DNA from 3 places in the Pseudocolwellia sp. G5-9 genome. Region 1 is predicted to be linked to each of the others. Evidence: predicted binding sites of a transcription regulator. Region 1 holds the regulator's gene; each other region holds the start of a gene.

Region 1 (10,927 bases):
CAAAAAGTAGATATTCATCAAGATGAGATAACAAGTGTAATGACGAAGGATCCTACAGTCGCACCTCCCGATATGCTAGCCGCTGAAGCATTAAAAATAATGGAAGACAAAAAAATTAATGGTCTTATTATTGTTAACGAAAACAATACTCCTATTGGTGCGATGAATATGCACGACCTTCTGAAATCGGGGATCATATAAATGAACACACTTTACGGACATGTCGAACAAATCATTCTAGACAAAGCCAAACAAATAAAACTTTTTATTTGTGATATCGACGGGGTATTTTCAGATGGACGAATATATTTAGGAAATAATGGCGAAGAGCTAAAAGCTTTCCATACCAAAGACGGTTATGGCATAAAAGCATTAGGTGCAAGCGGAGTTGATGTTGCAGTAATTACTGGCCGACAATCAAATATTGTACAAACAAGAATGACGGCTCTCAATGTAAAATATATTATTCAGGGCCAAGAAAATAAATTACCCGCATTAAAAGAAATATTAACCCAAATGAATTGTGCGCCTGAACAAGTCGCTTATATTGGTGATGACATGCCTGACTATGAATGTATGGCTTATGTTGGCTTAAGTATTGCCGTAAATGATGCTCATCCTCAAATATTACAACTTGCTCATTACACCACCTATACCAAAGGTGGTTTTGGTGCAGTACGAGAAGTGTGCGATTTAATTATGCAAACTCAAGGGACACTTGAACATGCAACTGGCGCTAGTATATGACTCGGCTATATAGCTTAGCTTTTTTTGCTTTATTATTAGCTGGTATTGCATACGGCTTAGTTGAGTGGTTGCAATCCAAAGAACAAATAACTGAAAATGTTGCTACTGAATTAACACCTGATTTTATTGCCGAATCGTTAAAAAGTAACACATTTAATAATAAAGGCGGGCTAAGCCATATAATTGATGCTCAAAGAATGGAGCACTATTCAGATATAGAAGTTACACACTTTGAGTTTCCAAGCTTAACGATATATCCAGAAAATAAAAATGTTCCATGGAAAGTCAGTTCAAAAGAAGGCACACTGTTTAAGAACAACCGTGTAAGCTTAAAAAACCGAGTAAAAATAGAAGCTACTGATCCTGATAGCTTGATACAAGAAATTCATGGTAAATCAATAGAATTAGATTTAAATACAAATATTATTAGTTCAGAACAAGCTATCGTCGTTTTAGGTAATGGCTTTACTATGTATGGCTCTGGGCTAATTGTTGATATTAACACCAAACAGATGACACTAACCGAACATGTGCAAACTATTTTCAAAAAAATTAAAAAGTAGCTTACTACTGCTTTTACTATCGTCATTAGCAAGCACGAGTGCTTTAGCTAAAAAAATTGATTTAAATCAAGAGCTAAGTATTGACGCCAGCCGTCAGTCAGCTGATCTTAAAAACAAAATATTCAGCTACATCGATAATGTTGTTATTAAACAAGGTACATTGATCATCAAAGCTGATTTAGTGCAAGTACTTACAGACACAACAACAGGTGAAAAAACCTATATAGCAAAAGGTAAGCCTGCAACCTTTGAACAAACATTAGAAGACGGTAAACCTATTAATCTTCAAGCTAATGAAATCAGATATGAACCGTCTTTAAATACCGTAACCATATCTGGGCAAGCGTTACTGAAACAAGATGGTAGCGAAGTAAGCGGTAGTAAAATTACCTATAACTCAGAAACAGAATACGTAAATGCTGAAAGTAATAAAAACGATAAAGTAAAAACAGTTATTCAGCCCAAAGAAAAAACAAAACCCACTTTATCTCAGGACATTCAATAAGTCATGACTACCTCAACGTTAATCGCAAAAGGTTTAGCTAAATCTTACAAAGGTCGTAAGGTTGTAAAAAATGTAGGGTTAAAGGTCAACGCTGGTCAAATCGTAGGTTTACTAGGGCCTAATGGTGCAGGAAAAACCACTTCTTTTTATATGATAGTCGGCCTTGTTCCTAACGATGAAGGCTCTATTGTTCTTAACGATGAAGACGTCACCTTATTACCTATGCACGAACGCGCTAGAAAAGGTATTGGATATCTGCCACAAGAAGCTTCAATTTTTAGAAAGCTAAGTGTATACGATAACATTATGGCCATCTTACAAACTCAAAAAGGCCTTAATGAAATCGAACGAGAAGAAAGATTAGAGCACTTATTGGAAGAATTTAATATTGGTCATATTAAAGATAATTTAGGTATGAGCTTATCTGGTGGTGAACGCCGCAGAGTCGAAATAGCCAGAGCACTTGCCGCAGACCCAAAATTTATATTATTAGATGAACCGTTTGCCGGCGTAGATCCTATTTCTGTTGGCGACATAAAAAAAATTATTATTCACTTAAAGCAACGTGGTATAGGTATATTAATTACAGACCATAATGTTCGAGAAACACTCGATGTTTGCGAGCATGCGTATATTGTAAGTCATGGTGAACTGATCGCTGAAGGGACCTCTGAAGAAATACTTTCCAATCAGCATGTAAGAGATGTATACCTTGGTGAACAATTTACGCTATAGTTATCTATAAGCAGTCAACAATATTTATATTGTTTTATCGTTTTGTATTATTAATGAATAGGATAAAAAATACGTAGATGCGCCCTTCTTTACAACTCCGTATCGGACAACATCTAACGATGACACCGCAGTTACAACAAGCCATCAAGCTGTTGCAACTCTCTACGTTGGATTTACAACAAGAAATTCAAGAGGCATTGGAGAGTAATCCTTTGCTAGAAGTTGATGAAAGTCCTTCTAATACCCAAGATGAATCAGTCAATAATTTAGAAGATGCATTTTCCGCAAATGCGACAAAAGAAATAGATTCAAAAAAAACAGACGGCACTGAAGACTCTTCCCCAACTATAGATGAAATGACAACCACAGAAGCCATGGGAAACACAGATATTCCTGAAGAGTTAAACATGGATACTACGTGGGACGAAAGCTACAGTGCTGGCGTATCAAACACAGGTAGCATTAGCTCTCCTTCTGAAGATTATACCTACCAAGGCGAAACTAAAGACTCGCTGCAAGATCACCTTTTATGGCAAATGGAATTAACACCTTTTAGTGACACAGACAAAACCATTGCAATAGCGATTATTGAAGCCATAGATGAATCTGGATATTTAACCGTTTCCTGTGAAGATATTTTAGACTGTGTTGGCATTGAAGGTGTTGAACTCGATGAAATACAAGCAGTACTAAAAAGAATTAACGTATTTGATCCTGTAGGTGTAGGGGCTCGTTCAGTCTCTGATTGTTTATTGATTCAACTGAATCAATTTGAACTAACAACGCCTTGGTTAAAAGAAGCCAAGCAAGTTGTTAAAGATTATATCGATCTACTAGGTAGTAGAGATTATCGTCAGTTAATGCGTAAAACACGCTTAAAAGAAGATCAATTACGTGAAGTCCTTCGCTTAATTCAATCATTAGATCCTCGTCCTGGTGACAGCGTAGTTAAAAGTGACGATCAATATGTTATTCCTGACGTATCCGTTGAAAAGAAAAATGGTCGTTGGGTTGTTGAGTTAAATCCAGATACCGCGCCTAAGTTGTCTGTTAACCAACAATATGCAGCAATGACACGTACCATGAAGTCAACAAACGATACACTATTAAAAGTGTCTAATTGTATTGTTCAGCGCCAGCAAGGCTTTTTTGAGCATGGCCCTGAATCTATGCGACCTATGGTTTTAAACGATATAGCCGAAGCCGTTGAAATGCATGAATCTACTATTTCACGTGTAACAACACAAAAATATATGCATACACCAAGAGGTATATTTGAACTTAAATACTTCTTCTCCAGCCATGTTAGTACCGAAAATGGTGGCGATTGCTCCTCAACAGCAATCAGAGAGCTTATCAAAAAACTTGTCGCCGCAGAAATTCCTGCCAAACCATTAAGTGATAATAAAATGGCAGAAATACTCGCCGAGCAAGGTATACAAGTGGCTCGTCGAACCGTAGCAAAATATAGAGAATCGTTGTCCATTCCACCATCAAACCAACGAAAAAGTTTAATTTAATTTTTCAAATATCACTAAAAGAGGGTTTAACTTATGCAAATCAATTTAACTGGTCATCATGTAGAAATCACAAACTCTTTACGCGAATACGTTAATACGAAATTTTCAAAATTAGAACGTCATTTTGATCAGATCAATAATGTTCATGTTGTGTTAACCATTGAAAAATCAAATCAAATAGCTGAATCTACTGTTCATTTAAAGGGAACAGAAGTACATGCTACAGCAGAAAACCATGATATGTATGCCTCAATTGACGCTTTAATCGATAAACTAGATCGTCAAATATTAAAACACAAAGGCAAAACAACCCACCATTAACCTATAAAAAACAGGCTTTAGTAGTAATTATGACTTTGCAAGATATCTTAATGCCAGATTGCACATTTTGTGCAGTATCTGGCTCTAGCAAAAAGCGCGTTCTCGATAAAATTTGTACCATAGCAGCAGATAAAATTGTTGAACATAGTGCATACGAATTACTCGAAAGCCTAATCGCAAGAGAAAAACTAGGATCAACAGGAATAGGCAACGGTATTGCTATTCCTCATGGTCGTTTACCTAATGCAAAATCAGTTGTAGCAATTATTGTAACTACCGATATACCTGTAGATTTTGACGCAATCGACAACAAGCCTGTTGATATTTTTATTGCGTTATTCGTTCCCGAAGACGCTTGTAAAGAACATTTAACCACTTTGCAGAGTATTGCTAAGCTATTCAGTGATAAGCAAATAGCAAAACAAGTGCGTAAATGCCAAAGCAATGAAGCTTTGTATAATCTTATTCAAGAAAATAGAAATTAGTCGTTATAAAAAGGAACGAACAGTTCAATGAAGTTAATCATAGTAAGTGGACGTTCTGGTTCAGGAAAGTCTGTCGCATTAAGAGTGTTAGAAGATCTAGGTTATTATTGTGTCGACAATATTCCAGTTAATTTACTACCGGCACTAACACATACCGTTATCAATGATTATGAAAATGTCGCAGTGAGCATTGACGTACGTAATTTACCTAACAACCCTCAAGATGTTTCTGAAATATTAGACTATCTCCCTAGTACTGTTGATTTAAATATTTTATACCTAGATGCTGATGACAGTGATTTAATTAGACGATTCAGTGAAACAAGAAGGTTACATCCTCTCATTAAGCAAAATATAGCTCTCGATCAGGCTATCGCCTTGGAAAAAAAATTATTAGAACCAATATCTACCCGTACAGGTTTATACATTAATACCAGCCAACTATCGCCTCACCAACTTGCAGATTTAGTAAGAGAGCGTATTTTGGGTAAAAAGTCTGGCTCTATGGTGGTTGTATTTGAATCATTTGGTTTTAAGCATGGCGTACCGCAAGATGCTGATTATGTGTTTGATGCACGCTTTCTTCCTAATCCCTTTTGGGATAAAGAATTAAAAGCCTATACAGGATTAGATCAACCGGTAAAAGACTATTTATCAAGCCAACCCATAGTCACTAAATTTATATGGCAGATTAATAGTTTTATGATGACCTGGTTACCTCACTTAGAACGTAACAACCGAAGTTATGTTACCATTGCTATTGGCTGTACTGGCGGAAAGCACCGTTCAGTCTACATAGCTGAGCTTCTAGCAAATAATTTAAGAAAAGAACGCGAAGATGTTCAATCACGACACAGAGACATCACCATAGCAAGTACCTAAGGGTGGCGTAGATATAAGGTTATCCCATGAAAAAATGTGAAAAAACCCTAGTTATAACTAATAAACTTGGCTTACATGCCCGCGCGGCAACAAAACTGGCACAGTTATGTCAAAAATTTAATACCTCAGTAACTGTTTCTTTAGATGATAACTCTGCTGATGCAAGTAGTATTATGGGGTTAATGCTATTAGCTGGTAGCCAAGGTAAAACCGTTACAGTTGTAACGGAAGGTGTTGATGCGGAAGAAGCAATAAAAAGTATTTGCCAATTGTTTTCTGACAAATTTGACGAAGAAGAATAACCGCGTTGTAAGTTCTCTATCACAACATTCACTAGAAAAAAGCTGAAAAAACAATTAAGTTAAGTTAAACTAACTGTCATAAGTACCCCCAAATATTGTCATACTCAATACAGATAATGTGTACTATTTAGCGTTACTCATAAATGATACCAAGTTAATTAATTGGCCACTTAGCCATTTATGATTCAACTTGATATAACACAACATCAATTATTACGAGTTCTTTTTCAGTAGAATTCAAAGTATGAAGTAAACATAATCCGCCTAAGAAGCTAAATGAAGGGTTTTATGCCAGAAATTGCAGAACAAGAATATAACCAACAAAAACTCCTAGAAGTTAATGCCGCACTCGGTAGCGGTATGTTTGTTTACGTTCGAAAGTTACTGCAAAACATGCCCTCTTATGACTTAGCTTTAATTTTAGAGTCATCTCCTCCTAAAAGTCGTACTGTTTTATGGCAACTTATCGATCCCGACAATCATGGGGATGTTCTAGAAGAACTAAATGAAGAAGTTCGTAAAGGCATTCTAAAAAGTATGCATCCTGAAAAGCTCGCAGCTGTTGCTGAGGGCATGGATGTAGATGATTTAGCGGAAGTACTAAGAACATTACCCGATAGCGCCTATCAAAGCGTATTAAACTCAATGGACTCTCAAGACAGAAGTCGTGTGGAGCAAGCATTATCATACGAGGAGGATACTGCTGGCGGTATTATGAATACCGACACCATTACCATTCGTCCTGATGTGTCGGTAGATGTGGTATTAAGGTATTTACGTTTAAAAGGTAAGCTACCTGAGTCTACCGATTCTTTTTATGTGGTGGACAGGTCTGATAAATTTATCGGTTCAGTGTCTCTAGCCGCAATAGTAACAGCAAAGCCAGATGTTATAACATCAACCCTTATCGACAAAGACATAGAAGCGATTTCAGTTAACATGCCTGAAAATGAAGTTGCTCAATTATTTGAAAGGTATGACTGGTTTTCTGCACCCGTTATTGATGATAACGGACATTTACTAGGTCGTATTACTATAGATGACGTTATCGATATAATTCGTGAAGAAGCTGAGCACTCTATGATGAGTATGGCGGGTTTAGATGACGAAGCCGATACTTTCGCTCCCGTATTAAAAAGTACGCAACAACGTTCTATCTGGCTAGGTGTTAACTTAATCACGGCGTTACTCGCAGTAGCCGTTACCAGTATGTTTGAAGGATTATTTGAACAACTTGCTATTTTAGCCGTACTTAACTCTCTTGTACCTAGTATGGGCGGAGTTGCAGGAAATCAAACATTAACGCTTGTCATACGCGGTATGGCACTAGGACATGTCGGTGAAAGTAACTCTAAAACCTTATTATTAAAAGAGCTTGCTGTTGGTTTTCTTAATGGCCTCATTTGGGCGCTACTCATTGCGAGTGTTGTCGCTATATGGAAACAAGACTTTACTTTAGGTGCTGTTATCGCCTTTGCTATGTTAATGAATATGACAGCAGCAGGAATAGCTGGCGTATCAGTACCATTATTACTTAAACGTATGAATATTGATCCTGCCTTAGCGGGTAGCGTAATATTAACCACAGTAACAGATGTAGTAGGTATATTTGCCTTTTTAGGCACAGCGACCTTACTTTTAACTTAGTTAACCTGAACTTTGGTTAAGCTACTTTACTCAATAACGCTATTTAAGCGCCTATCTGCGTTGTTTTTACTTCCAATAAACCAGTTATTGTTATTGATACGCAAACACGCCTTGATATACTCTTAAATTCCTCACTGAGCTTAATTGTCTTATAAAAACTCAAGGTATACCAAGTGCTTTTTATAAATATTTATTATAAATCAAAATATTATAAAACCCGTTAACCAAAGTTCAGGTTAGTTATAAAAAACGCCCATTACCTTAGTAGTGAGCGTTTTTAATGATAATGAAAAGTCATTGAGTATTAATTCACTCAAGTTCGGATTAATTAATTTCCAGCAACCTGCATTTCATTCATTAATAAAGAGCCTGTACGGATACTTCCTCTCATATCAACATCATCACCTACAGCGATTAAACCTTTAAACATATCTTGCAAGTTACCCGCTATCGTCACTTCAGAAACAGGAAAAGCTATCTCGCCATTTTCTACCCAAAAGCCTGCAGCACCACGCGAATAATCACCATTTACAACATTCACACCTTGGCCCATAAGCTCAGTAACTAAAAAGCCTGTACCAAGCTTTTTCAACATTTGATCAAAATTACCACCTCGACCTTCGCCTTCGGCATTTAATACCCAATTATGAATGCCTCCCGCATGCCCTGTGGTTTCTAAACCAAGTTTTCGAGCTGAATATGTGGTTAATAAATATGTTTCTAAACAGCCTTTAGTAATAATTTCTCTATCAATAGTTTTAACACCTTCACTATCAAACGAGCTACTGGCTAACGCCCCTTTAATATGAGGTCGTTCACTGATATTTAAAAAATCAGGGAATACCGACTTACCCACACAATCTAACAAAAATGACGATTTTCGATATAAGTTACCACCGCTAATAGCTGCAATAAAGTGGCCAAAAATAGTATTAGCAATATCCGCTCTAAACATTACAGGCACTTTACCCGTAGGTAGTTTTTGTGGATTTAATCTTGATAATGTTTCAATCGCAGCTTGTTTACCTACGGTTGCAGCAGCATCTAACAGATCAAACTTTCTATTCACTGTATAAGCGTAATCACGTTGCATATCGTCACCTTCACCAGCGATCATTACGCAGCTTAAACTGTGTCGAGTACTCGGATACCCCACTAGCTGTCCATGTGTATTACCATATACTTTAAAACCTTCAAATGTATCTAAACTTGCTCCATCTGAATTTGTAATACGCTTATCGTAAGCTAATGCACTTTCTTCACACGCCTTGGCTATTTCAATGGCTTGATCAGTATTCATTGCTTTAGGGTGATATAAATCTAAGTTTTCTGGCTCCATGGCAAGTAAAGACTTTTCAGCTAAACCAGAACAATCATCAATAGAGGTATACTTAGCAATATTTACCGCTGCTTGCACAGCTTGCTGTAATGCTCCTTCCGAAAGGTCTGCAGTTGACGCGCTACCTTTACGGCCTCCAATATATACTGTTAGCCCTAAAGCACCATCATTGGTAAATTCGACCGTTTCTACTTCGCCCATACGAGTACCAACACTTAAGCCTTGTTGTCTGCTCATCGCAACTTCAGCAGAATCAACACCGAGTGACTCAGCTAATTCTAATACTTTAGATACGCGATCTTTTACTTGTTCAAGTTGGCTAATAATACCGTTTGATTCTGTCATGGTTAAATTTAAGTCTCTAATATATTTAGTGGTTGATGAAATACTTACAATAAGCTTGCCTACTATTTTGTAGATTATCTATTTTTGGATTACCTAGGTGTAGTATACTATTGCTAATTTCAATTATATTAACAAACATTATGCCCCAGTCTGCTAACGATATCGACGAATTAGATGAAGATTTAAAAAGTAAATCTGAAATAAAACGTGAAATGCACAAATTACAAGATTTTGGACAAAAATTAGTAGAAATGTCTAAACATCAACGTAGTCGTCTACCCTTAACTGAAGAGCTAAAAGACGCTATGATTCTGGCAGACAAAATTCTCAACAAGCATGAGGCATTACGTAGACACATTCGGCATATTGCAAAAATATTGGCCGAAACAGATCTGGAACCTATTCATCAAGCTATGGATGTTATGGCAAATAAACATCAACAAGAAGCGGTTAAGCATACTCGATTAGAAGCGCTAAGAAATGAGCTAATTGAGGGCGGTAATGAATCTATCGAGTCTTTACTTGCTGAACATCCTACAATGGAAAGACAAAAGCTTCGTCAGCTAGTACGTCAAGCAACTAAAGAAGCAAAAGCAGAAAAGCCCGCGAAATATTTTAAAGAGTTAATCGCTTACCTCAAAGCTAACATCACTTTTTAGTCATTACACTCCACAAGCTTACATTGCTACATTGAATGATCAGTTATACCTATTTTATTATTGAGATTGGTATAACCGCTTACTCAGTAGAACAAGGGCAATCCCTCCTAGCACCATTATTGTCGATATTTGTAAGCGGGTTGTCATGACTTCATTCATAAATAAAACACCACCTAAAGTTGCGATAACGGGTACTAAAAGCTGAAGTACTGCAGCTTTAGTTGTTGTTAAACCTGTTAAAGCACTATACCAAATAGCATATCCTATTCCCGACATGACAGCGCCAGATAAAACAGCAAGTAAAATACCGCGATGAGAATACTCTGTAGTAAAAATAGTAAGTAGCGTCAACACAAGAACAAACGGGATAGTACGGAAAAAATTATAACAAGTATCCATTAGAGGAGACTTTGACCCCTTACCGATTAAAGTGTAACCCGCCCAAGCAATGCCAGATAACATCATTAAAATAAAGCCAATCAAAGAAGGTGTCGTTAAATCCGGATAAATAAGATAAATAAAGCCAATACAAGCTAAGCCTAAACCACACCATTCTGCTTTTAGTAATTTATGCTTAGTAAGTAAAACAGATAAAACCATACATATTTGAACAGAACCAAACAAAATAAGTGCCCCCGTTCCAGTATCTAAATATCCATAAGCATAAGAAAATGAAAGCGCATAAACAAATAACAAAACACTACCTAACCAGCTACCTTTAGCCAACTTAGAACTAATTCCATTTCCTTGTTTATCGGTACTTTTCTCTTCTTTTTGACGATATTGCTGAAAAATCAAGATCAGGTAAAGAGCAATGCTGCCAGATAAAAGGCGAATAATAGTAAACCCTGCGGGATCAATATAGTCTTGGCCTAAT
Region 2 (10,927 bases), 2.1 Mb from region 1:
GATCATGCACTTGCATCAACGTCATTAACGAGTCAAGTAGTTGAAACTACGGTTTGGCATATTAATGCTGATGAACCCGTATCTTTTGACTACAACACCGAGTTTAAATCAGCTAATCAATTAAACACTTATTATGGAAGCGACGCTTATAGAGCATCAGACCATGATCCCGTTGTTATTTCACTTAACTTAATATCTAGCTCAAGTTTATTAGGTGATTTTGATAAAGATGGAGATGTTGACCGCAACGACCTTACCGCATTTACGCTTTTAGTAAGGGGTAGCGAAACACTTGATATTAAAAATGACTTTAATAAAGACGGTGTTGTAAATACAGGCGACGTAAGAGCATTAATGTCACTTTGTACACGCAGTCGTTGTGCCGCTGAATAATAACAACCAACACATACGTCTCTTCCTTTATATAGGAAGAGACGTCAAACAAATTAAAATAAGTTTAGGAAAATAAAATGAAAAAATTAATCGCATTATGTGCATCACTGTTTATAACATTAAGCTCGCAAGCTACATTACTAACAATAGAGTTAGATAACACAAATTACCAAATGGGTGATGTTTTGCAGGCTAATATTGTAATCTCTGATATTGAACAAGACTTAGGCTTTACAAAATTATTAGCAACATTCGATTTTGACTTATTATTTGATAATTCATTACTTGCATACCAAACAACAACCTTTGGTAGTTTATTAGACGTAGACCCATTGTTCCCAAGTGATCAAATAGCAACAGATTCAGGACTTGGTTCGTTAAAACTCTCTGAATTGAGTTTAGCTTTTAGCAGCGATTTATTTGCAGCACAAGATGGTTTAGCAAGCTTCGTATTAGCCACAGTAAATTTTGATGTAAAAGCTAACGGAATGAATGTATTTAACTTAAGTAATATTGCATTAAGTGATGACTTGGGTGGTTCATTTAAGTCAGTATCATTTACACCAACAGAAGTTTTAATTGGTGATGTAACGTCAGTACCTGAAATGCCATCTTTAGCAATTTTTGCTTTGGGGTTGTTTGCACTTATTGCACGTATACGTAAAGCTTAAACGTTAGAGCTGATTGACTTCAGTATGTATATACCCGTATGCATATGTCAGAGTACTTGAGCGATATCAATTCAAAGTAACGCTTTGTAATAAGGGGCACTCTCTTATAAAAAGCATTATTGATGAAGTGATTTTGCTCAAACGTTTCTCTGAGGGGGCTAAAAACAATTTATGCTTCGTTATTAACTTTAGTTATGTTCTTACATGGATATAAGTAATAGCTTTTGTTTGGAACGTAAAATTTGCACCTAAATTGTTTTTAGTTCCCGCTGAAACCTGCATCTTAGATGGTAATAGCATTAAGAATGTATGGCTAATCTTCATAAAATCACTATAACGGCTTAAAAGAACAAACTCATATTACATATTACTTAAAAGATTCATTTAAAACCGACTTAACTTCTCTTGCTTATTTCTGCACTAAATACAAATCAATCAAAAAACATATCAATATATCCTCGTATTACTCTTGTTCGACTTGATTTAAAACCTATCAAGCATACCGAAAAATATTAATTCATAAAAAATAAAAATAATACGTCTCATATCCTGATTAAGGACGTATTGACCTATCCGAGCATATTAATATCTGTTTTAGGCCGTTTTAAATATGGAGATTAATTTATCTGATAGACGATAAAAAATGAATGCAACTAATGAATACAACTGAAAAAAACATTAATATTAAGGATAAAGAAACATGAAGATTAAACCCTCAATTATCTTACTTACCACATTGGTAGGTTTTAATTCGTATTACACTAATGCACTCGCCAATGATGTTAACGCTGAAGCCACGTCATCGGTAACAAACAGTACTGAAACTATCACCGCTAAATCCGACCTGATTATCGTCAAGTTCCGTGATGCCAGCTATATCAAAGTGTTAACGGCTTATCACAGGTCACAAACTCGTGGAGATTACATATCAGATGAGCAATATTCTCAAGCTCGAACTCTATTACAAACCCTGAGTAATACTTATGGTGCCGAGCTCAGTATTGCGCGTATTGCGCGCTTAGGGGCTGTGGTGCTTAAGCTTAATGAACAGGTAGAGCTGAACGCATTAAACCAGCGCTTAGACAGTACTCTTAACACTCTCAGCATCATTAATTATGCCGAAGCAGACCCGTATTTATCAGTTAAAGCATTGCAATCTGTTCAGGATCCTATCAGTGATCTTGCTGATGAATATAATTTAAATATGGTAAATGATAAATCACCATATCGTATCTTAACTTCTACTGAAACGACCCCTTATTGGACAACGGTTGAGCCGGGCCAAGAGGGAGTAGCTCAGCCACAAGTGGCATCTTGGGGATATCAACGAGTTCAGGCCGATCAATTGTCTGATGCGGCGGCGGATAACCTGACGGTATGTATTATTGATTCCGGTTACGATACCTCACATGAAGACTTACCCCATGACCGAGTAACAGGCACAGATTCAGAAATACTAGGGGCTTGGAACAATGATGAACAGGGGCATGGTACTCATATTGCTGGGATCATTGCCGCGTTGGATAACCAATATGGCACCAAAGGCGTGTTGCCCAATGGTAAAGTAAATTTACTTATAAAACGTGTGTTAGATAAAAATAAAGTTTTTGTAGCACCTTCCGACTACGCAGTGATGAGTTTACTCGCTGATAACGCCTACGATTGCGCTGAAGAAGGCGCAAATATTATCTCAATATCTATGGGAGGCCCATCAAGTACTTATACCCAATACGGTGAGGAGGTTTTTCAAGCGGTATACGACAATAATGTGCTTGTGGTCGCAGCCAACGGTAATGAAGGGCATGTAGCACCAACCGAGCAAAAAATCTATCCCGCATCCTTTTCTTCAATTATCGCTACAGGTTCAATCAATATCAATGATGAAATTAGCAGTTTTTCGAATCAATTAGCTGAAACTGAATTGGTCGCTCCTGGTGGTGGTATTTATTCCACCATGCCAGAGGGACTCGAATATAACAAATATTATAGATCGGAAATACGTATTAATGGTGAGGCTTATTTGAGAAGCTATGTGGGAAGATTCTTAAATAGTTTTGAGAATATTAATATAACCACAAAACTTACTTTTTGTGAAAGAGACTATTGCCTACCTAGTTATGAGGATGTCAAAGACAGTATCTGTATTTCCGTTGAGGCCAGCGGCTATTGTAGTCTTATGTACGATGCTGATGGTAAAATCATCTACGATGCTGATGGTAAAATTATCTTGCTGAATCCAGCACATACAGAGACATTAAGAGATTTTGAGTCTTTAGATATTTCTAATATAGCTAATGGTTCGTCTACTCTTTCTATGGAATACTTAGATAAACTCAAAGCATTAGTGGGACAAACTGTTACCTTTGAAAAAGAATTTAAAAAAAATGATGGTTATAGTTATGCAGACGGCACCTCAATGGCGACGCCCTATGTGGCAGGTGCAGCCGCGCTTGCATGGAGTAATAACCTAGAATGTACGGCCGCCGAAGTACGTACTGCCCTTAGTGAATCCGCAAAAGACTTAGGCACCAATGGCTGGGATCCCGTTTATGGGCATGGTCTGGTGCAAGCAAAAGACGCGTCCGATTATATGCGCACTCATTGTGCTGCTTATATAACTCCTTAAATTGTTATCTAGTTATCTTTTAATGCCCTAATAAAATATGTTGTAGCGAATAATGTTGTTGAACCTATGAGGGGGCTTCATATTGTTCGTTCATATTTAATAACAGGGATTAATTTAAATATGGTCTTTACGTCAGCGGGATAGAGTGTATAGGCCGTTTTAAATATGGAGATTAATTTATCTGATAGACGATAAAAAATGAATGCAACTAATGAATACAACTGTAAAACATTAATATTAAGGATAAAGAAACATGAAGATTAAACCCTCAATTATCTTACTTACCACATTGGTAGGTTTTAATTCGTATTACACTAATGCACTCGCCAATGATGTTAACGCTGAAGCCACGTCATCGGTAACAAACAGTACTGAAACTATCACCGCTAAATCCGACCTGATTATCGTCAAGTTCCGTGATGCCAGCTATATCAAAGTGTTAACGGCTTATCACAGGTCACAAACTCGTGGAGATTACATATCAGATGAGCAATATTCTCAAGCTCGAACTCTATTACAAACCCTGAGTAATACTTATGGTGCCGAGCTCAGTATTGCCCGTATTGCGCGCTTAGGGGCTGTGGTGCTTAAGCTTAATGAACAGGTAGAGCTGAACGCATTAAACCAGCGCTTAGACAGTACTCTTAACACTCTCAGCATCATTAATTATGCCGAGGCAGACCCGTATTTATCAGTTAATGCATTGCAATCGCTAGAGGATGGGTTTAATAATGCTGTTACCTCAGAAAGGATAGAGCGGGTAAATAGCAGTTCTTCGAGTCAAGTCTTCACTCCAACCAATAGTCCCTATTGGGCTGAGGTCGAACCGGTTCAAGAAGATTTAGCATTACCACAAGTGGCATCTTGGGGATATCAACGAGTTCAGGCCGATCAATTGTCTGATGCGGCGGCGGATAACCTGACGGTATGTATTATTGATTCCGGTTACGATACCTCACATGAAGACTTACCCCATGACCGAGTAACAGGGACAGATACAGAAGTTCTGGGGGCTTGGAACAATGATGAACAGGGGCATGGTACTCATATTGCTGGGATCATTGCCGCGTTGGATAACCAATATGGCACCAAAGGCGTGTTGCCCAATGGCAAAGTAAATTTACATATAAAACGTGTGTTAGATAAGAATAACAATTTTTTAGCTCCTTCCGGCTACTCAGCGATGAGTTTTCTCGCTGATAACGCCTACGATTGCGCTGAAGAAGGCGCAAATATCATCTCAATATCTATAAAAGGCCCATCAAATACTTATACCCAATACGGTGAGGAGGTTTTTCAAGCGGTATACGACAAAAATGTGCTTGTGGTCGCAGCCAACGGCAATCAAGGGCATGTAGCACCAACCGAGGAAAAAATCTATCCCGCATCCTTTTCTTCAATTATCGCTACAGGTTCAATCAATATCAATGATGAAATTAGCAGTTTTTCGAATCAATTAGCTGAAACTGAATTGGTTGCCCCTGGTGGTGGTATTTATTCCACCATGCCGATTGGGAAGGAATACTTTAAAAACTATGCTGCGGAGTTACGCATTAACGGTGAATTGTATCCTTATAGCATTACGAGTGGGTATTTGTTGGCACCTATTACAGCCAAGCTTTCTTATTGTGATAAGGAAAATCCTTGTCTTCCTGAACAGGTAAAAGACACGATATGTATTGCTCTTGTTAATTGGTATCATTGCAACGGCATTGGGTTAGATTCATTGTATACACTAATGTTGTCTGATTTTGAATCTGATACGTATACCAGTGGAACATCCAATTATCTGTCTACCCTTTCTGTCAGTTATCTAGATCAACTAAAAACGTTAGTGGGACAGACAGTCACGTTAGAAATAGAAACGAAAGGAACCGATGGTTATAGCTATGCAAATGGTACCTCCATGGCAACACCTTATGTGGCAGGGGCCGCTGCATTAGCGTGGAGTAATAACCTAAAATGTACTGCCGCCGAAGTGCGTGCAGCCCTGAGCGCATCAGCAAAAGACTTAGGTGTTGAGGGTTGGGACCCTGTTTATGGTCATGGTCTGGTACAAGCCAAAGACGCGTCTGATTACATGGCCGAGCACTGCGCGGCCTATAATACAGTTAATACAGTTATCACTTATCCAGCAGGGGATACTTATGTACGTGATGGATCTTATGGGGATACTAACTTTGGATTAGCAGAAAACTTAACCGTTAAATCCATTTATGATTCAACGGAATTTAAACGCAAAACCTTTGTTAAATTTGATAACTCCGCTTACGACGATCTCGTTATTCAAAATGCCACGTTAAGGTTCTATGTTTCAAGCGTCAATACCGATCCAACTCGAACGATTCATTTTTACGATACCACCGCAACATGGGATGAAATGTCTTTAACTTGGAACAATGCTCCGAGCACTAATGAGCTGGTTGGAACAGTGGAAGTATTGAATACAACAGGGCCCGATTACGAAGAAGATACAAGTGGTACTTGGTATGAACTGGATATCACAGACTACCTAAAAGAGCATAAAGACGAACCAGCTGTCGCATTTATACTACAAAATGAAAGTACATCGTCTTTAGGTAAAAGCAATTTTGACATAGCATCAAAAGAAAGTGCATATCCAATGGAGATTATTGTAAATAGAGCGAATTAAATTATTATTAATCAATAAGGATATTTATTAATTAATTTGGTAATTCAAAGCGTAGCGGTGCAGTCGATACTGACGGAATCAGTGTCGAAGGCGCGGAAAAAACATGTACAACAAGTGACTTAGACTATGGTTGGTCTGTTTTTGAACTAGACTTTAAAGAGCTGTAGTGAACAACTAATTTATTAGATCCTCCTATTTTACATTTAAGACTCTTGAGTTTGTAAACTAGGTGTTTGTTGTTCGAGTTATTTTTAATAATCAAAATAAAACGGAGTCGTCAGGCTCCGTTTTTCTTAACCATTCGTAGATTTTTTACACCTAGTTGCTTGAGTTATTTAGCATGCGCTTGCGAGTCTATAGGGCAATTAGAATGACAAATAGAGGTATTGTATGACAAAACTTAATCGTAGAAATTTTTTAAAAGGTGGGATTTGCTTAGGTGCCGTAGCAGGGGTATCTAGTGTTGTGGATGCGAGTCAAAGGCGCCCAAGATTTAAAAAACATAAACATACTAATAAAACAGCGGTTGTGATTGGCTCAGGGTTTGGTGGTTCTGTTGCTGCATTGCGCTTGTGTGAAGCGGGTATTCCTACTATTTTACTCGAACGAGGTAAAGACTGGACCTATTTTGGTGAAGATACCTTCCCAACAATAGCCGACAGTGCCGATGATGGGCGTACTACCTGGTTAGGAACACTAGACGCTTTTACCTTGCAAAAGAAAGTACCACTTTATACGGGTTTAATGGAGCGTATTTATGGCAACAATATAGGGGTGGTATGTGCAGCTGGACTAGGAGGAGGTTCGCTGGTTTACGGAGGGGTGTTATTACAACCAACACAAAGTGCTTTTGAACAGGTATTCCCTTACTTAGACTATAACCAAATGAATGAGGTTTATTACCCCAAAGTATTAGCTAAAATAAGTGGGGGAAGTATCCCAGATGATATTTTAAATACAAACAATTATCGAGCGATGAGCGCATTCAAACAAGACGCTGAGGCCGCGGGGCTGGATGTGTCGGCTACTGAGGTGGGGTTCGACTGGAATATTATTCGCAAAGAGATAAAAGGGAAGCGTAATGCTGCTGCTTCAGTTGGCGAATACATATATGGCTGTAACAGCAATGCCAAAAATACCCTCGATAAAAATTACCTGAAAGCCGCGATGCAAACAGGAAAACTGCAAATTTTAACATTACATAATGTTGTACAAATTAATCAAGCAGATGATGGTCAATATCATATACAGTGCGAGGTACTCACTACAGGCGGTGACGTTATTAAATTGCATGATATCAAAAGCCAATATTTATTTTTAGCAGCGGGCTCCATGAACACAACTAAGTTGTTATTAAATGCCAAACAAAGTGGTGATTTACCTGAACTAAATGAATATATTGGACAATATTGGGGAAATAATGGCGACGAGTTAACTATGACTGTTGCTGGTAGTAGCGATATAGGTTCGCTGCAAGGTGGACCAGCAGCTATGGCGGCACATGATAATAGCAATCCGATAAAACCAGTAACCTTTATGCACTCTCCAACTACGGGCTTTGGAGAGGTACAATTTCAGTTAGGTATGTCGGCCCCCGATAAGTTAGGTTCACTAAGTTATAATGCCAGCGAAGATCAGATATTTGTCAATTGGCCAACTGATGCCCTAACGCAATCTCACAGCGCTTATACTCATTCGTTACAAAATATTGCGGCGCAAAGTAATGCTGTAGTAGTACAAAACCCATCGCTCGCGTATACGTCGTGGCACGCTTGTGGTGGCGCTGTAATGGGTAAAGCCTGTAGTTACTTTGGAGAGGTAGATGGTTATCAAAACCTTTATGTAGTTGATAGCGCTCTATTACCTGGCTCGGCGGGTATGTCGAACCCCGCGCTTACCGTTGCAGCCAATGCTGAACGCATTATGGAAAAAATACTTCCTCGGTTGGTAGCAGAATGCCGTGGCAGACATAACCCCTAATCCTTCGATAAAATTGAACAAATGCCTGTTCCAAAAGTTTTGCTTTCGATAATAAAGAGAGCGTTCTAAAGGTACAGGCATGAGTAATAAAACAAAGCGATATTATTATGGTATAGCGCAAAACTCTCAAAGCGCTTTATCATTGAAACAATTAACGACCAATTAAAGCGTCCACATTAGCGCATCACTGCATCATTTAAGCACATTCAGTGTCACAATCTATCTATCTTTTTATATAAGCTATTGATAATAAATATTATTTAAGTTTTTTAAGTATTGGTCCAATACTTGGATGATCCTATTTATATATTATTTTTATAGCTATCGAGAAAGATATGAATTCTATAAAAAAGTTATCACAACAGAGTGATACTAAACAGAAATACAACATCTTATTAATTGAACATGAATTGTGTAAACGAAACAACCTAGTGAAAGTATTAGCAGGTACTCATTATGAAATTTGTTGTGTATTAAATAGCAGTAGTCTACTCAGTGACGGCCCTGATAACGTGTCGTTAATCAAAGAAGTTGAAAAACATAATCCTGACATTCTTGTAATTGATGTCGAATTCCCTAAAAAACGTATGCTTGAAAGTTTAAATTATATTTCTAAATATTCACCTAAACCTATTGTTATGTTTTCGGAGCAAGAGGGCACAGATCTCATTAATTTACTCATTAAATCTGGCGTTACTGCTTATGTAGCAGGAGAAACAGACTTTAGACGTATTAAGTCGATCCTTGATACTGCGATTGTTCGATTTGTTGAACATGAAACCTTAAAACAAGAACTTGCTTTAGCTAAAAATAAGTTATCGAGCCAACGTACTGTTGAACAGGCCAAGTTATTGTTGATGCAAAACAAAGACTATTCTGAGCGTGAGGCGTATCACAGCATGAGAAAAATGGCGATGGACAATGGCCAAAAGGTTGAAGACGTCGCTAAGAACATTTTGTCGTTGGCCGCTATTTTATAGCCATTGGTCGTGCACCAAATGTATAAAAATACGACCAAGATAGGTGCGAATCTATTTGAATAAATACTCTAACAACTTGCCTGGCTGTCGTAAGTTATTGTAAATCAATAAAAAGTAAGTTTTGGCGTAATACTTGTATTGATAAATATCAAAAAGTAACTGTTTAATATTGCAATAACGTAATATTAAACGCTAGGCGCTACTGTACAGATAAACTCTAAGAGTAGCGCTTAAACACATTAAACTAATGTTACTGCAACGGCGTAGTTATTTATTAGTTTGGCATTGTAGCCCATAGCGACTGAAATTTATTTTCACTGTCGTTATGGGCTTTTTTTATTTGGAGAAAAGTATGTTTGCTAAACCCTTAAAAAACTTTAATAAAACCATTTGTAGCGCAATTGTTGCGAGTACCTGTTTATTAACAAGTGTTATTACCACCTTGTCTGTTCAAGCTGCAGAATTAGGTTTTCCTGAAAAAGAAGAACTTAAATTTGGTTTTATTAAATTAACCGATATGGCACCAATTGCTATAGCTTATGAAAAAGGCTATTTCGAAGATGAAGGTTTATACGTAACGATTGAAGCACAAGCAAACTGGAAAGTTTTGTTAGACGGTGTAATTGATGGACGTTTAGACGGCGCACATATGTTAGCAGGGCAACCTATAGCCGCAACCATAGGTTACGGTACTAAAGCCGAGATTGTTACGCCATTTTCAATGGACTTAAATGGTAATGCGATCACAGTATCAAATGCTATTTGGGAACAAATGAAGCCACACATTCCTAAAATGGCAGATGGGCGTCCGGTGCATCCAATCAAAGCTGATGCATTAAAACCGGTTGTTCAAAGCTACATAGACAAAGGTAAGCCCTTTAAAATGGGTATGGTTTTCCCTGTTTCTACCCATAACTACGAACTACGTTATTGGTTAGCGGCTGGTGGAATACATCCGGGTTTTTATGCTCCACACAAAGGTGATACTGCAGGGAATATTGATGCGAAAGTACTTCTTTCTGTAACTCCACCACCACAAATGCCAGCCACAATGGAAGCCGGTACTATTCACGGTTACTGTGTGGGCGAACCTTGGAACCAACAAGCGGTATTTAAAGGTATTGGTGTTCCCGTTGTTACCGATTACGAAATTTGGAAAGACAACCCAGAAAAAGTATTTGGTTTATCTAAATCTTTCACTGAAAAATATCCAATTACCACTTTACGTTTAACACGTGCATTGATCAGAGCAGCTAAGTGGCTAGATGATAATGACAACGCTAATCGTCCTGAAGCCGTTAAAATTTTATCGCAATCAAACTATGTTGGAGCAGACTACAACGTTATTGCAAATTCAATGACCGGAACTTTTGAATACGAGAAAGGTGATAAACGCGCTGTACCAGACTTTAACGTATTTTTCCGTCATAACGCGACTTACCCTTATTACTCAGACGCTATTTGGTATTTAACGCAAATGCGTCGTTGGGGGCAAATTAGCGAGCACAAGCCAGACAGCTGGTACAAAGATGTAGCGAAAAAAGTTTATCGTCCTGATATTTATATTGCTGCAGCTAAATCGTTAATTGCTGACAAGTTAATTAAAGCCAGTGAATTTCCTGAC
Region 3 (10,927 bases), 1.0 Mb from region 1:
TGCGTGACGCCGATAAAATGGCGCATATCCCTATTAAAGTTGTTCCTTCTGAAAGAGAAACAATGTTACGTAAACCTGAATGGTTACGTATAAAATTACCAAGAACAACAGATCGTATCGACGCGATAAAGTCAGCTTTACGTAAACATGATTTACACTCAGTATGTGAAGAAGCCTCATGCCCTAACCTATCTGAATGTTTTAACCACGGTACAGCAACCTTTATGATTTTGGGTGATATTTGTACACGTCGTTGTCCGTTTTGTGATGTAGGTCACGGTCGTCCTTTAGCCGTAAATCAAGACGAACCTAAAAAACTAGCTCTTACCTTGAAAGACATGGCACTTAAATACGTAGTTATTACCTCAGTAGATAGAGATGATTTACGTGACGGCGGTGCACAACAATTTGCTGAATGTATTAAAGAAATTAGCGTACATTCTCCACACACCAAAGTTGAAATATTAGTTCCAGATTTTCGTGGTCGTATGGATAAAGCATTAGAAATACTGAACGCTCATCCTCCTCATACTTTCAACCATAATATGGAAACAGCACCACGCTTATATACCAAAGCTCGCCCAGGTGCCAACTACCAATGGTCATTAGATTTATTGAAGAAATTTGGCGAAGCTAATCCTACTGTTCCTACTAAATCAGGCCTTATGGTTGGTTTAGGTGAAACTAACGAAGAAATACTAGAAGTAATGCGTGATTTACGCGCTCATGGTGTAACCATGTTAACCATTGGTCAATACCTACAACCAAGTAAGCATCATTTACCAGTTGAACGTTACGTACACCCTGACGACTTTGACATGTTTCAAAGAGAAGCTATGAAAATGGGCTTTGACCACGCAGCCTGTGGCCCACTAGTTCGCTCTTCTTACCATGCTGATAAACAAGCTGCAGGTGAAGAAGTTAAGTAATTTCTATTACTTTTAACCTTGATAAAGGTGAACTGAATTCAGTTCACCTTTTTTATATCTATTTTTCGTTAACAACGACCTATTCCTAATACAATAATATATTTAGACGACTGTTTTTATTACATTAACCCCCAATCTTTTTGCTAAACGATTTAAATTTGCTCTATCCGTATTTAAACGTTTAGCGGCCATACTCCAACTCCCCTTTTCTTCAGTTAATACTTTACTGATCAACATCTTTTGAAATTCATCGACTTCATGCCGTAAGTTCATTGACGACTGAACAGAGCTTTCAGCTATTCTTTTCATTTTTTCTTGGAGAGTTGTTCTATTTTGATTAAAAAACTCATTACTTAAATTATCACAATCACTTAATGTTATTTTAACCACCGCTTTATTTTTTTGTTTAGCAAAAGCCTTTAAAGCGGCTCTGCTTAATAAATGTTCTAACTCACGAATATTACCCGGCCAATGATAAGCAGATAAATACTCAATAACATCTGGTGATGTTTTAAGTTGCTTAATACCTAATTTACGTTTCGTTTTTTCAATAAAGAATCCTGTTAATAAGGCAATATCCCCTACTCTTTCTCTTAGAGGTGGGACTTCAATTGGATACACATTTAAACGATGAAATAAATCGGCTCGAAAGTTTCCTTTTTCAACTTCATTTTGTAAATTACGATTAGTGGCTGCAATAATTCTTACATCTACAGTGATTAGTTTGTCTTGCCCTACTGCTTGAATTTCATTACTTTGAATAGCTCTAAGTAGCTTACTTTGTGCAGCTAAAGGTAACTCACCTACTTCATCCAAAAACAAAGTACCACCATCAGCAATAACAAACTTCCCTGCTCTATTTTTATCAGCTCCGGTAAAAGCGCCCTTAACATGACCAAATAACTCACTTTCGATTAAATTATCAGGTAATGCGGCACAATTAACATAAACAATAGGTAAAGTGTTTCGAGAAGATTGTTGATGAATGTCATGTGCCACTAGCTCTTTGCCTGAACCACTCTCACCTTGTATTAATACGTTGTAATGTGATGATGCCACAAGTGTTATTTCTTTCTTCAAATGTATCATTTTGGCGCTTTGGCCAATTAATTCATTTTGTTCAGAAACAACATTAGGTTGACTTAATGCAGCAACAACTTGGTTGGAATGATCAATATTTCGCTCTAACTGTTCAAGTGTTAAAGCAGTATTTAAACTCACTGAAGCCATTGCGGTGATCAATTCCAATGTACGTTCAGGAATGTTGTCAAAAAGTTCAGGAATTAAACTATCTAAAGTCAAAATACCAATTAATCGGTCTTCAAAGTGTAGCGGTATCCCCATACATGAATGAATAGGTAAATCGCCGTCATGAGCAATTAACAAACCATCATACGGATCGGGTAATGGGCAATTACTTGGAAACCTAACAAATTTTTCTGATTGGCAAATTTTAGTTAAACGCGGGTGTTCAGCTATAACAAAGCGTCTCCCTAGCGTGTCTTTACTTAACCCTTGTAGCGCTAAAGGCACCAAGTATTCACCTTTAACTGCAAGTACAGCAACGGCTTCGCAAGTAATAGCTTTTCTGATCGTCGATAACAAATTATCAAAACGATCATTACTAGTGAGACTTTTAGTTAAATTTAACGACAATTCAATAAGTGCCGCTGAAGAAATTTCATTCATAGCATCAATCATTTAAGTAAAACACAGTCCCAGTGTGTCAAATAAAAAACAAAAAGTCAAAAAGACACAAAAATCAAGGAGTCATTTTGACTCTTAAAATCAATAAAAAATACAAATAAAAACATAAACCTTTGAAATTAAAATATAAATAAAAGATGGCTCAACTATTGTAATGCTTAATTCATTACGTTTTTAACAATAATTTACCCATTTTTTAATTAGGCTTTATTTACCTTGTAGCAATGTAAATGAACTAATAGGTGGGCATTACATATTTAATCACTTAGGAGCCATTAATGTTAACTACCGAACATATTGCTGTTGTAAAAAGTACAATTCCTTTATTAGAAGCTGGCGGGCCAGCTATTACCGATCACTTTTATCGACGTATGTTTACTCATAATCCCGAATTACAAAATATTTTTAATATGAGTAACCAAAAAACAGGACGCCAGAAAACCGCTTTATTTGAAGCAATTTTAGCTTACGCTAAAAATATTGATAATTTAGCCGTACTAAAACATGCCGTTGAGCGCATTACACAAAAACATACGAGCTTTCATATTCAACCAGAGCATTATCAAATTGTAGGCTTGCATCTTATTGAAACCTTACGAGAGCTCCTGCCTGAACAATTTACTGAAGAAGTAGAGTCTGCGTGGACAGCTGCTTATGGCGTATTAGCTACCATATTTATTAACCGCGAAGAAGAGTTATACCGTGAACGCGAAGCAAGCTATGGCGGTTGGCGAGGCAAACGTGCTTTTTGTTTAGTGGATAAAACAGTGGAATCAGCCTTAGTTACAAGCTTCGTTTTTGAACCAATGGATCAACAACCTGTTCTTGATTATCAAGTAGGGCAATATATTGGAATAGAATTAACACCCTCAGGTAGTGAACATATAGAGATACGCCAATATTCTCTGTCCGATAAGCCAAATGGTAAAAGCTATCGTATTTCGGTAAAACGAGAGCTAGGTGAACAAAATGGTTTAATGTCTAATCACTTACACGACAACCTAAATGTTGGCGATTTAGTAGATTTACATGCACCAGCGGGTGACTTCTTTTTTGTGAATCGTGAAGCGCCAGTGGTTTTAATTTCTGCAGGTGTAGGTATCACTCCTATGCAAGCTATGTTAGAAAAACTGGCTGATGAAGATTACGACAATCAAATTCATTATATTCACGCTTGTGAAAACGAGGATCAACATTCATTCGCAAAGCGTACTCAAGATTTATGTCACAGCAAGGGCTGGTCTTACAATACTTGGTATAAAGAGCAAGCTATCGAAAAAGAAAATACTCATCATGGTTTTATTAATTTTAACCAAGTTGATCTACCGTTAAACGATGGTAATTTTTACTTATGCGGACCTGTTGGTTTTATGAAATTTGCTAAAACAGACTTGATGAAACTAGGTGTTTGTGAAGAGCGTATTCATTATGAAGTGTTTGGCCCTCACGCTTCATTGTAATATGAATTAATCTCAGGAAAACCTGTAGTTTCCCTGCTCATAGAGCCGACTAGAGCTCCCTCTAATCGGCTTCAATTTATGCTTAAATAGATTAACGACTTTTTTTAATCTAATAAAAAATCAAATAATTAAATCGGATTAAGTCTTTTTGTCTCGATCACTTACCTTAATAAATAAAGCGAGAATAGCACCAATAAATGCAGCAAGCATGGCCATATCAAAAGCAGTAGTTGAACCTGCACCATTTAACCAAAGCACACCCGCTAAATACGCACCTATTGCACCACCAATACCATAAACACCACCAATATATACGGCTTGACCTCTGTTTTGTTGACTAGGATCGAAATGTCGTTGTAAGAACTGTATTGACGCACTGTGATATAAACCAAAACTTGCGGCGTGTATTGCCTGAGATAGGATCATAACTAACATAGAGTCACCTAAATGCCCCATCAAAAACCAGCGAAAAGATGTTGTTATAAGGCTAAAGACTAAAATATTTTTAATACTAAAATGTTTAAATATTTTACCTGCATAAATAAAAATAGTGATTTCAGCAATAACCCCTAAAGAAATTAATATGCCTACGGCAAAACCGGGATATTGCAAGTCTCTTAAATACAAAGCAAAAAAACTATAATAAGGACCAAAACTTAATTGTAATAATAAACCCGCAATAAAAAACACAGCAAAATTTATATTGAAAAGTTTCCTTTTAATGGATGAGGTTTTGGTAATTTGAGACTGCTTAATTTTAGACTGTTTAATTAATAACGTAGATAAAAACAAACCCAATAAAATAATAAAACCTATGTAAGTAAAAGCTTCCGAACTAAATTGCTCAATGACTTCCCCTGCTACAACGGCAAAAAATATAAAACCAATACTTCCCCACAATCTAATACGTGCGTAAATTTTGGCACTTCGCCTGATAGAGTTAAGTGTCATAACTTCAAGCTGAGGTAAAATTGCGGTCCAAAATAGGCTGAAAGTTGCTAAACAAAAAACAACGGGCCAATAATCATTTAGCCAAAAAAGAAACGTAAAAAAAGCACAGGCTAAAAAAGCCCCTAACCTGATAATTCCTAGCTGCTGGCCTGTTTTATCAGCCAAAACAGCCCATAATGTAGGCCCAATAATTTTAGTTGCTGTAAAAATAGCAAGTATTTCTCCTATCTCCACAGACGAAAAATTTTTTCCATCTAAAAACAGTGGTAAAAAAGGAATGATCAAGCCAAGTAAGCCAAAATACCAAAAGTAGCTAAATGACGAACGTAAAAACAATGCAGACTTCATTTATTTTCCTAAGAACAATCACAATAACCAATTGACCATTTAGCTTCGTTTAAAATAAGTCTATTCATTAATGCGCTTGATATATACCCGTTACCACTCAAGCTGCGTATTTCAGAGCACTTGAGCGATATCAATTCAAGGCAATACTTTGTAATAATGGTCGTTCCCTTATAAAAAGCATTGTTGATGAAGTGATTTTGCTCAAGCGCTTCTCCGATGGGTCTAAAAACAATTTATGGGGCTTATTAACTTTAGTAAGGTTCCTACACGAATGTAGGACATTAGGGTAACGCAGGAACAGTTACCGAGAATAACCATGACGTAAACTTAATGCCTTGCATACATGGATGTATGTACTTAGATTTCGTCTGGAACATGAAATCTGTGCCTAAATTGTTTTTAGTTCCCACTGAAACCTGCATCTTGAATGATAACGGGTATAAATAACGCTTGAATGAGAAGCAAAAACATAAAAAAGTAAGCCAATATAAAGTAAAGTTTTATATCGGCTTATGATGATAAATTATACTATTCCCCTTAAAGGAATAGGATTAACTATTTTGATATATCAGGCGTTTCGCACATAACATCAGCATTTTGCGCTCTATTACGCATATAATGGTCCATTAACGTTAACGCCAGCATAGCTTCAGCAATAGGAACAGCTCGAATACCAACACACGGATCGTGTCTACCTTTAGTAATTAAGTCAGTAGACTCACCTTGTTTGTTAATGGTTTTACCACTAACACCAATGCTTGATGTAGGTTTAAGTGCAATATGTGCAACAATATTTTGACCTGAAGAAATACCGCCTAAAACACCACCAGCACTATTTTTGGCAAAGCCATTAGGCGTAAGTTCATCACGGTGTACAGAGCCTTTTTGATTAACTACTTCAAAGCCGTCACCAATTTCAACACCTTTAACGGCATTAATCCCCATTAGCGCATGAGCAATATCAGCATCTAATCGATCAAAAATTGGCTCACCTAAACCAACAGGCACATTTTCAGCAACAACCGTTAATTTGGCGCCAATAGAATCTTTTTGGCGCATAATGTCGCGTAAGTATTCATCAAGCTGTTCAAGTTTGTTGGCATCAGGGAAGAAAAACGGATTAGTTTCTACAATATCCCAATCGTACGTTTCCGCTTTTATATCAGCAATTTGTGTTACACAAGCACGAATAACAATACCGAGTTTTTCTTTTAAGAATTTTTTAGCAATAGAGCCTGCGGCCACTCGCATAGCAGTTTCACGAGCAGAAGAACGCCCGCCACCACGGTAATCACGAATACCGTATTTTTGCCAATAGGTATAATCAGCATGCCCAGGGCGAAAGCTTTCAGAGATATTGCCGTAATCTTGCGAACGCTGATCTTTATTTTTGATCACTAAGCCAATTGGCGTACCTGTTGTTTTACCTTCAAATACACCTGACATAATGGTAACTTCGTCATCTTCGCGACGAGCTGTAGTAAATCGAGATTGACCAGGTTTACGTCGATCTAAATCAACTTGCAGATCTTCTTCCGTTAAGGATAAACCAGGGGGGCAACCATCAATAATGGCGCCTAAACCTAAACCATGGCTCTCACCATAAGTGGTTACTGTAAATAATTTTCCGAACGTATTACCTGACATACTAAATTAACTACCTTTACTGAAAATAAAACTCAAAATAAATCTATACATTTTGTTTAAAAATGTCTGAAAATTCTTCTAATTGTGCTTTGGTTAACATAAACACACCATGACCACCATGTTCAAACGTTAGCCACTTAAACGGTACTTCGGGATATACTGATGCAACATGAATTTGTGAGTTACCTACCTCACAAATTAATATACCATTTTCTGATAGGTACGCTGCACTTTCCGCTAATATTTTTCTAACAATGTCTAACCCATCTTCGCCACATCCCAAGCCCATTTCAGGCTCATGTAAATACTCTTGCGGAAGGGAATCAACATCATCTTGATCAACATAAGGAGGATTAGTCACAATTAAATCATAAACTTGCCCTTCAACCCCAGAAAAAACGTCAGATTGAATTGGAATAACTTGTTCTGATAAACCATGATTTTCTATATTAATGTTGGCAACATTTAGCGCATCAATCGATAAATCAACAGCATCAACTTCAGCTTCAGGGAATGCATAAGCACATGCGATAGCGATACAACCGCTACCTGTACATAAATCTAAAATTCTATGAGGTACGCTGTTTTCATCAATTAAATTTACAAATCTATTTTCAATTAGCTCTCCTATAGGAGAACGAGGTACCAAAACACGTTGATCAACATAAAAGGGTAAATTGGCAAAAACGGCTTGATTAGTTAAATACGCAGCAGGGATTTCTTCAACAATACGTTTTTCAATAATCGATAATACGTTGTTTTTTTCGTCTGAGGTTAACTGACAAGAAAAAACTTGCTCAAATAAACTTTCAGGTAAATTTAGCGTAAACATAATTAATGAAATAGCTTCATCCCAAGCGTTATTTGTACCATGCCCAAAATAAAGATCTGCCTGATTAAATTGGCTTGTTGCAAACCGAACAAAATCGCCTGTTGTATTTAATTGTTCATTAATAGATGAAAAGTTCAACTCTTTCACATGTTTTCCTATAAGAGGCTTGTGATTACTGATAGATGTTTTTAAACTGACGACATGAAACTAAAAGACAGCTTAACGCCAGAAGAAAAACAACTATTCAAAGATGCTGTAGGTAAAGTAAAGCCTATTGTACAGGATAAAATTCAACCCTCAAAGAAAAGCACTAAAACCAAAAGAATTATTAAAGATAAAGAATCAAATAAACAAAATGCACAATTTTATTTTTCTGATGACTTTGAGCCGGATCTTAATCAGCAAGGACCATTAAAATATATACGTGAAGATGTGGACACATTTGAAGCTAAAAAATTACGCAGAGGTGATTACGCGCCGGATCTTATATTAGATTTGCATGGACTTGATCAGCAACAAGCTAAATTAGAAATTGCGTCTTTATTATTTGCCTGTCAAAAAGAGCATGCTCACTGTATTTGCATCATACATGGGCTAGGCTCTCGAGTACTCAAAAACAAAGTACCTCATTGGTTGGTACAACACCCTGATGTAATGGCATTTCATCAAGCACCATTAGAATGGGGGGGAAATGGCGCCATTTTAGCGCTAATTGAAATAGAAGATAAGTTTACTCTATAAAAACCAGCTAAACTTATCACAAATTAACACAGCTCATTTGGAGAAGTTAAACTTACCATATGCCCTTTCATACGTTTTGTATCGTAATCAATATGAGCAATTCCAGCGGTTTGAAAAATAGGCCCATTACCATCAACGGTTAACTCTGCCACCAAGTAACTAACTAATGGCATATGAGAAACGATAAGCAAGGTTTTGATCTTATCCGTAACACATACACCGTCTATATAATCATGCATTTGCTCAGCAGAGCCTGAAGGAGTAATAAAATCTAGCGTGGTAACTAATATATCGTCACCTAAATAACTAATTAACTCTTTTGTGGTTTCCTGAGCTCTGATAAATGGACTTACAATAATTTGATCGATAGAGATTTTTTCAGAATCTAGCCACTTAGCCATAACGTGAGCTTCTAACTTACCTTGAACCGTTAATCCACGAAGTGCGTCACTACTACCCGAAGTAAATGCTTGACCATGACGCATTATATAAACTTGCATAAATTATCCACGCATACTCAATGTATGCAACAGCTTTCCCAAATTGAGGCTATAGTAAAGCAATACAACTTTTTTTTATAACAACTGTTAAGAATATAATGGACTCATCTTATTCCATACGGTAATTTAAAAGCTAAAAATAGATTACAACACATCGCTTAGTTTTCGTGTGACGTATAAAAATACAACAAACTAAAGCGGGAGCCTCCTTTGAAAACAAGCCCTAATGATCATAAGCACTATTTAGCTATTACGTTAAATAACGGTTTACGTGTTTTATTAATAAATAATAATGAAACCAAAAAGTCTGCAGCGGCACTAGCTGTTAATGTTGGTCATTTCAGTGATCCTTGTGACAGGCAAGGCTTAGCTCACTTTTTAGAGCACATGTTATTTTTAGGAACTGAAAAATATCCTGATGGTAGTGAATATCAAAAATTTATTAGCCAACACGGCGGAAGCAATAATGCATGGACAGCAACAGAGCATACTTGTTACTTTTTAGATATTAATCATCAATTTTTTGAAGAAGCTTTAGACCGTTTTAGTCAATTTTTTACCTCTCCCCTTCTCTCTGAAGCATTTGTACAATCAGAAAGAGAAAATATTGATGCTGAATATAAATTAAAATTAAAAGATGATATTCGACGACTTTACGATGTGCATAAAGAAACCATCAATCAAGCGCACCCTTTTTCAAAGTTTTCTGTTGGAAATCACGAAACACTTGCTGATAGAAACAACAAAAGTATCCAACAAGAAATAAAAGCATTCTATAACAAGTATTATCAAGCAACAGCAATGACACTTGTTATTGAAGGCCCTCAATCACTTAGCGAGTTAAAAGTATTAGCTGAATCTAAATTTTCAAATATTCCCAACACTAAAAAACAGATCAATAAAATCAATTCCCCATTATATTTACCAGAGCATCAATCAACATTAATTAATGTAAGCCCAGTTAAAAACGATCATCAGTTAATTATTAGCTTTGCAATGCCAGCGATAGATGATTTATATAGAAATAAACCCGAATCAATTTTAGCTTACTTATTAGGGCATGAAGGTATAGGAAGTATTTATTCTTTATTAAAGAAAAAGCAATGGATAATAGGGTTAACGGCGGGTTCTGGAATTAATGGTTCGAACTTTAAAGATTTTAATATCAGCTTTCAGTTAACACCCATAGGTGAGAAATACATAAACGACATTGTCACAATTGTTTTTCAATATATTCAATTAATGAAAGAAAAACCTTTAGCTGGTTTTTATTATGAAGAAAAACAAACCTTAGCTAATATTGCTTTTCAGTATGCTGAAAAATTAAAACCGCTAGACTCCGTTTGTCAATTAGTCATCAACATGCAACATTATCCAGAAAATGACTACATTTTTGGTGATTACGCTATGGATGAATACCGCCAAGAAGAAGTGAACAATTTACTGCAATACTTATCTCCGAGTAATATGCGTCTTATTCATATAAGCAAAGAAAATACCTTTGATCAAACTAGTAAATGGTATGAAGTTCCTTATATGGTATCTAAAATTAACACTGAATTATTAAATCTTTGGGAAAATTGTCAAACTATCGACGCTTTATCACTTCCCGGTAAAAACCCTTACATAATTAAAAATCCGTCAGTATTATCAAATGAGCTTACCGAACAAGAAAAACAAAGTTTACCTTCAGTACCTACATGTATCGACAAAGAGAATGGTTATGAACTGTGGTTTAAACAAGATGCAACATTTAGTGTTCCAAAAGGTTACGTATATATCGGTATTGACTCGCCTATAATCATTCAATCA

Evidence for each region. Region 1 encodes sigma-54, which starts transcription at its own class of promoters, with help from an activator protein. Its sites were predicted from a motif close to GTTGGCACGNNNNTNGNNT; they were not measured.
Region 2: a site for sigma-54 is predicted at 9,424-9,442, ahead of AC0L5Q_RS02850 (CmpA/NrtA family ABC transporter substrate-binding protein). Genes of this name have one in related genera too.
Region 3: a site for sigma-54 is predicted at 2,773-2,791, ahead of hmpA (NO-inducible flavohemoprotein). Genes of this name have one in related genera too.

Annotation. Positions count from the first base shown of each region.
Region 1 is NZ_CM147893.1:2,748,150-2,759,076, forward strand. It holds gene AC0L5Q_RS11860 (KpsF/GutQ family sugar-phosphate isomerase) at 1-201, shown strand, start outside; gene kdsC (3-deoxy-manno-octulosonate-8-phosphatase KdsC) at 202-747, shown strand; gene lptC (LPS export ABC transporter periplasmic protein LptC) at 744-1,310, shown strand; gene lptA (lipopolysaccharide transport periplasmic protein LptA) at 1,276-1,815, shown strand; gene lptB (LPS export ABC transporter ATP-binding protein) at 1,819-2,550, shown strand; gene rpoN (RNA polymerase factor sigma-54) at 2,628-4,070, shown strand; gene hpf (ribosome hibernation promoting factor) at 4,104-4,391, shown strand; gene ptsN (PTS IIA-like nitrogen regulatory protein PtsN) at 4,421-4,876, shown strand; gene rapZ (RNase adapter RapZ) at 4,904-5,758, shown strand; gene AC0L5Q_RS11905 (HPr family phosphocarrier protein) at 5,785-6,060, shown strand; gene mgtE (magnesium transporter) at 6,349-7,707, shown strand; gene pmbA (metalloprotease PmbA) at 8,036-9,391, opposite strand; gene yjgA (ribosome biogenesis factor YjgA) at 9,532-10,050, shown strand; gene AC0L5Q_RS11925 (DMT family transporter) at 10,108-10,927, opposite strand, start outside.
Region 2 is NZ_CM147893.1:658,408-669,334, forward strand. It holds gene AC0L5Q_RS02820 (ExeM/NucH family extracellular endonuclease) at 1-393, shown strand, start outside; gene AC0L5Q_RS02825 (hypothetical protein) at 471-1,064, shown strand; gene AC0L5Q_RS02830 (S8 family serine peptidase) at 1,765-3,690, shown strand; gene AC0L5Q_RS02835 (S8 family serine peptidase) at 3,944-6,343, shown strand; gene AC0L5Q_RS02840 (GMC family oxidoreductase N-terminal domain-containing protein) at 6,734-8,323, shown strand; gene AC0L5Q_RS02845 (ANTAR domain-containing response regulator) at 8,659-9,303, shown strand; gene AC0L5Q_RS02850 (CmpA/NrtA family ABC transporter substrate-binding protein) at 9,656-10,927, shown strand, end outside.
Region 3 is NZ_CM147893.1:1,751,188-1,762,114, forward strand. It holds gene lipA (lipoyl synthase) at 1-929, shown strand, start outside; gene norR (nitric oxide reductase transcriptional regulator NorR) at 1,032-2,630, opposite strand; gene hmpA (NO-inducible flavohemoprotein) at 2,915-4,096, shown strand; gene AC0L5Q_RS07605 (MFS transporter) at 4,235-5,395, opposite strand; gene aroC (chorismate synthase) at 5,951-7,042, opposite strand; gene prmB (50S ribosomal protein L3 N(5)-glutamine methyltransferase) at 7,086-8,021, opposite strand; gene smrB (endonuclease SmrB) at 8,076-8,615, shown strand; gene sixA (phosphohistidine phosphatase SixA) at 8,639-9,115, opposite strand; gene AC0L5Q_RS07630 (insulinase family protein) at 9,326-10,927, shown strand, end outside.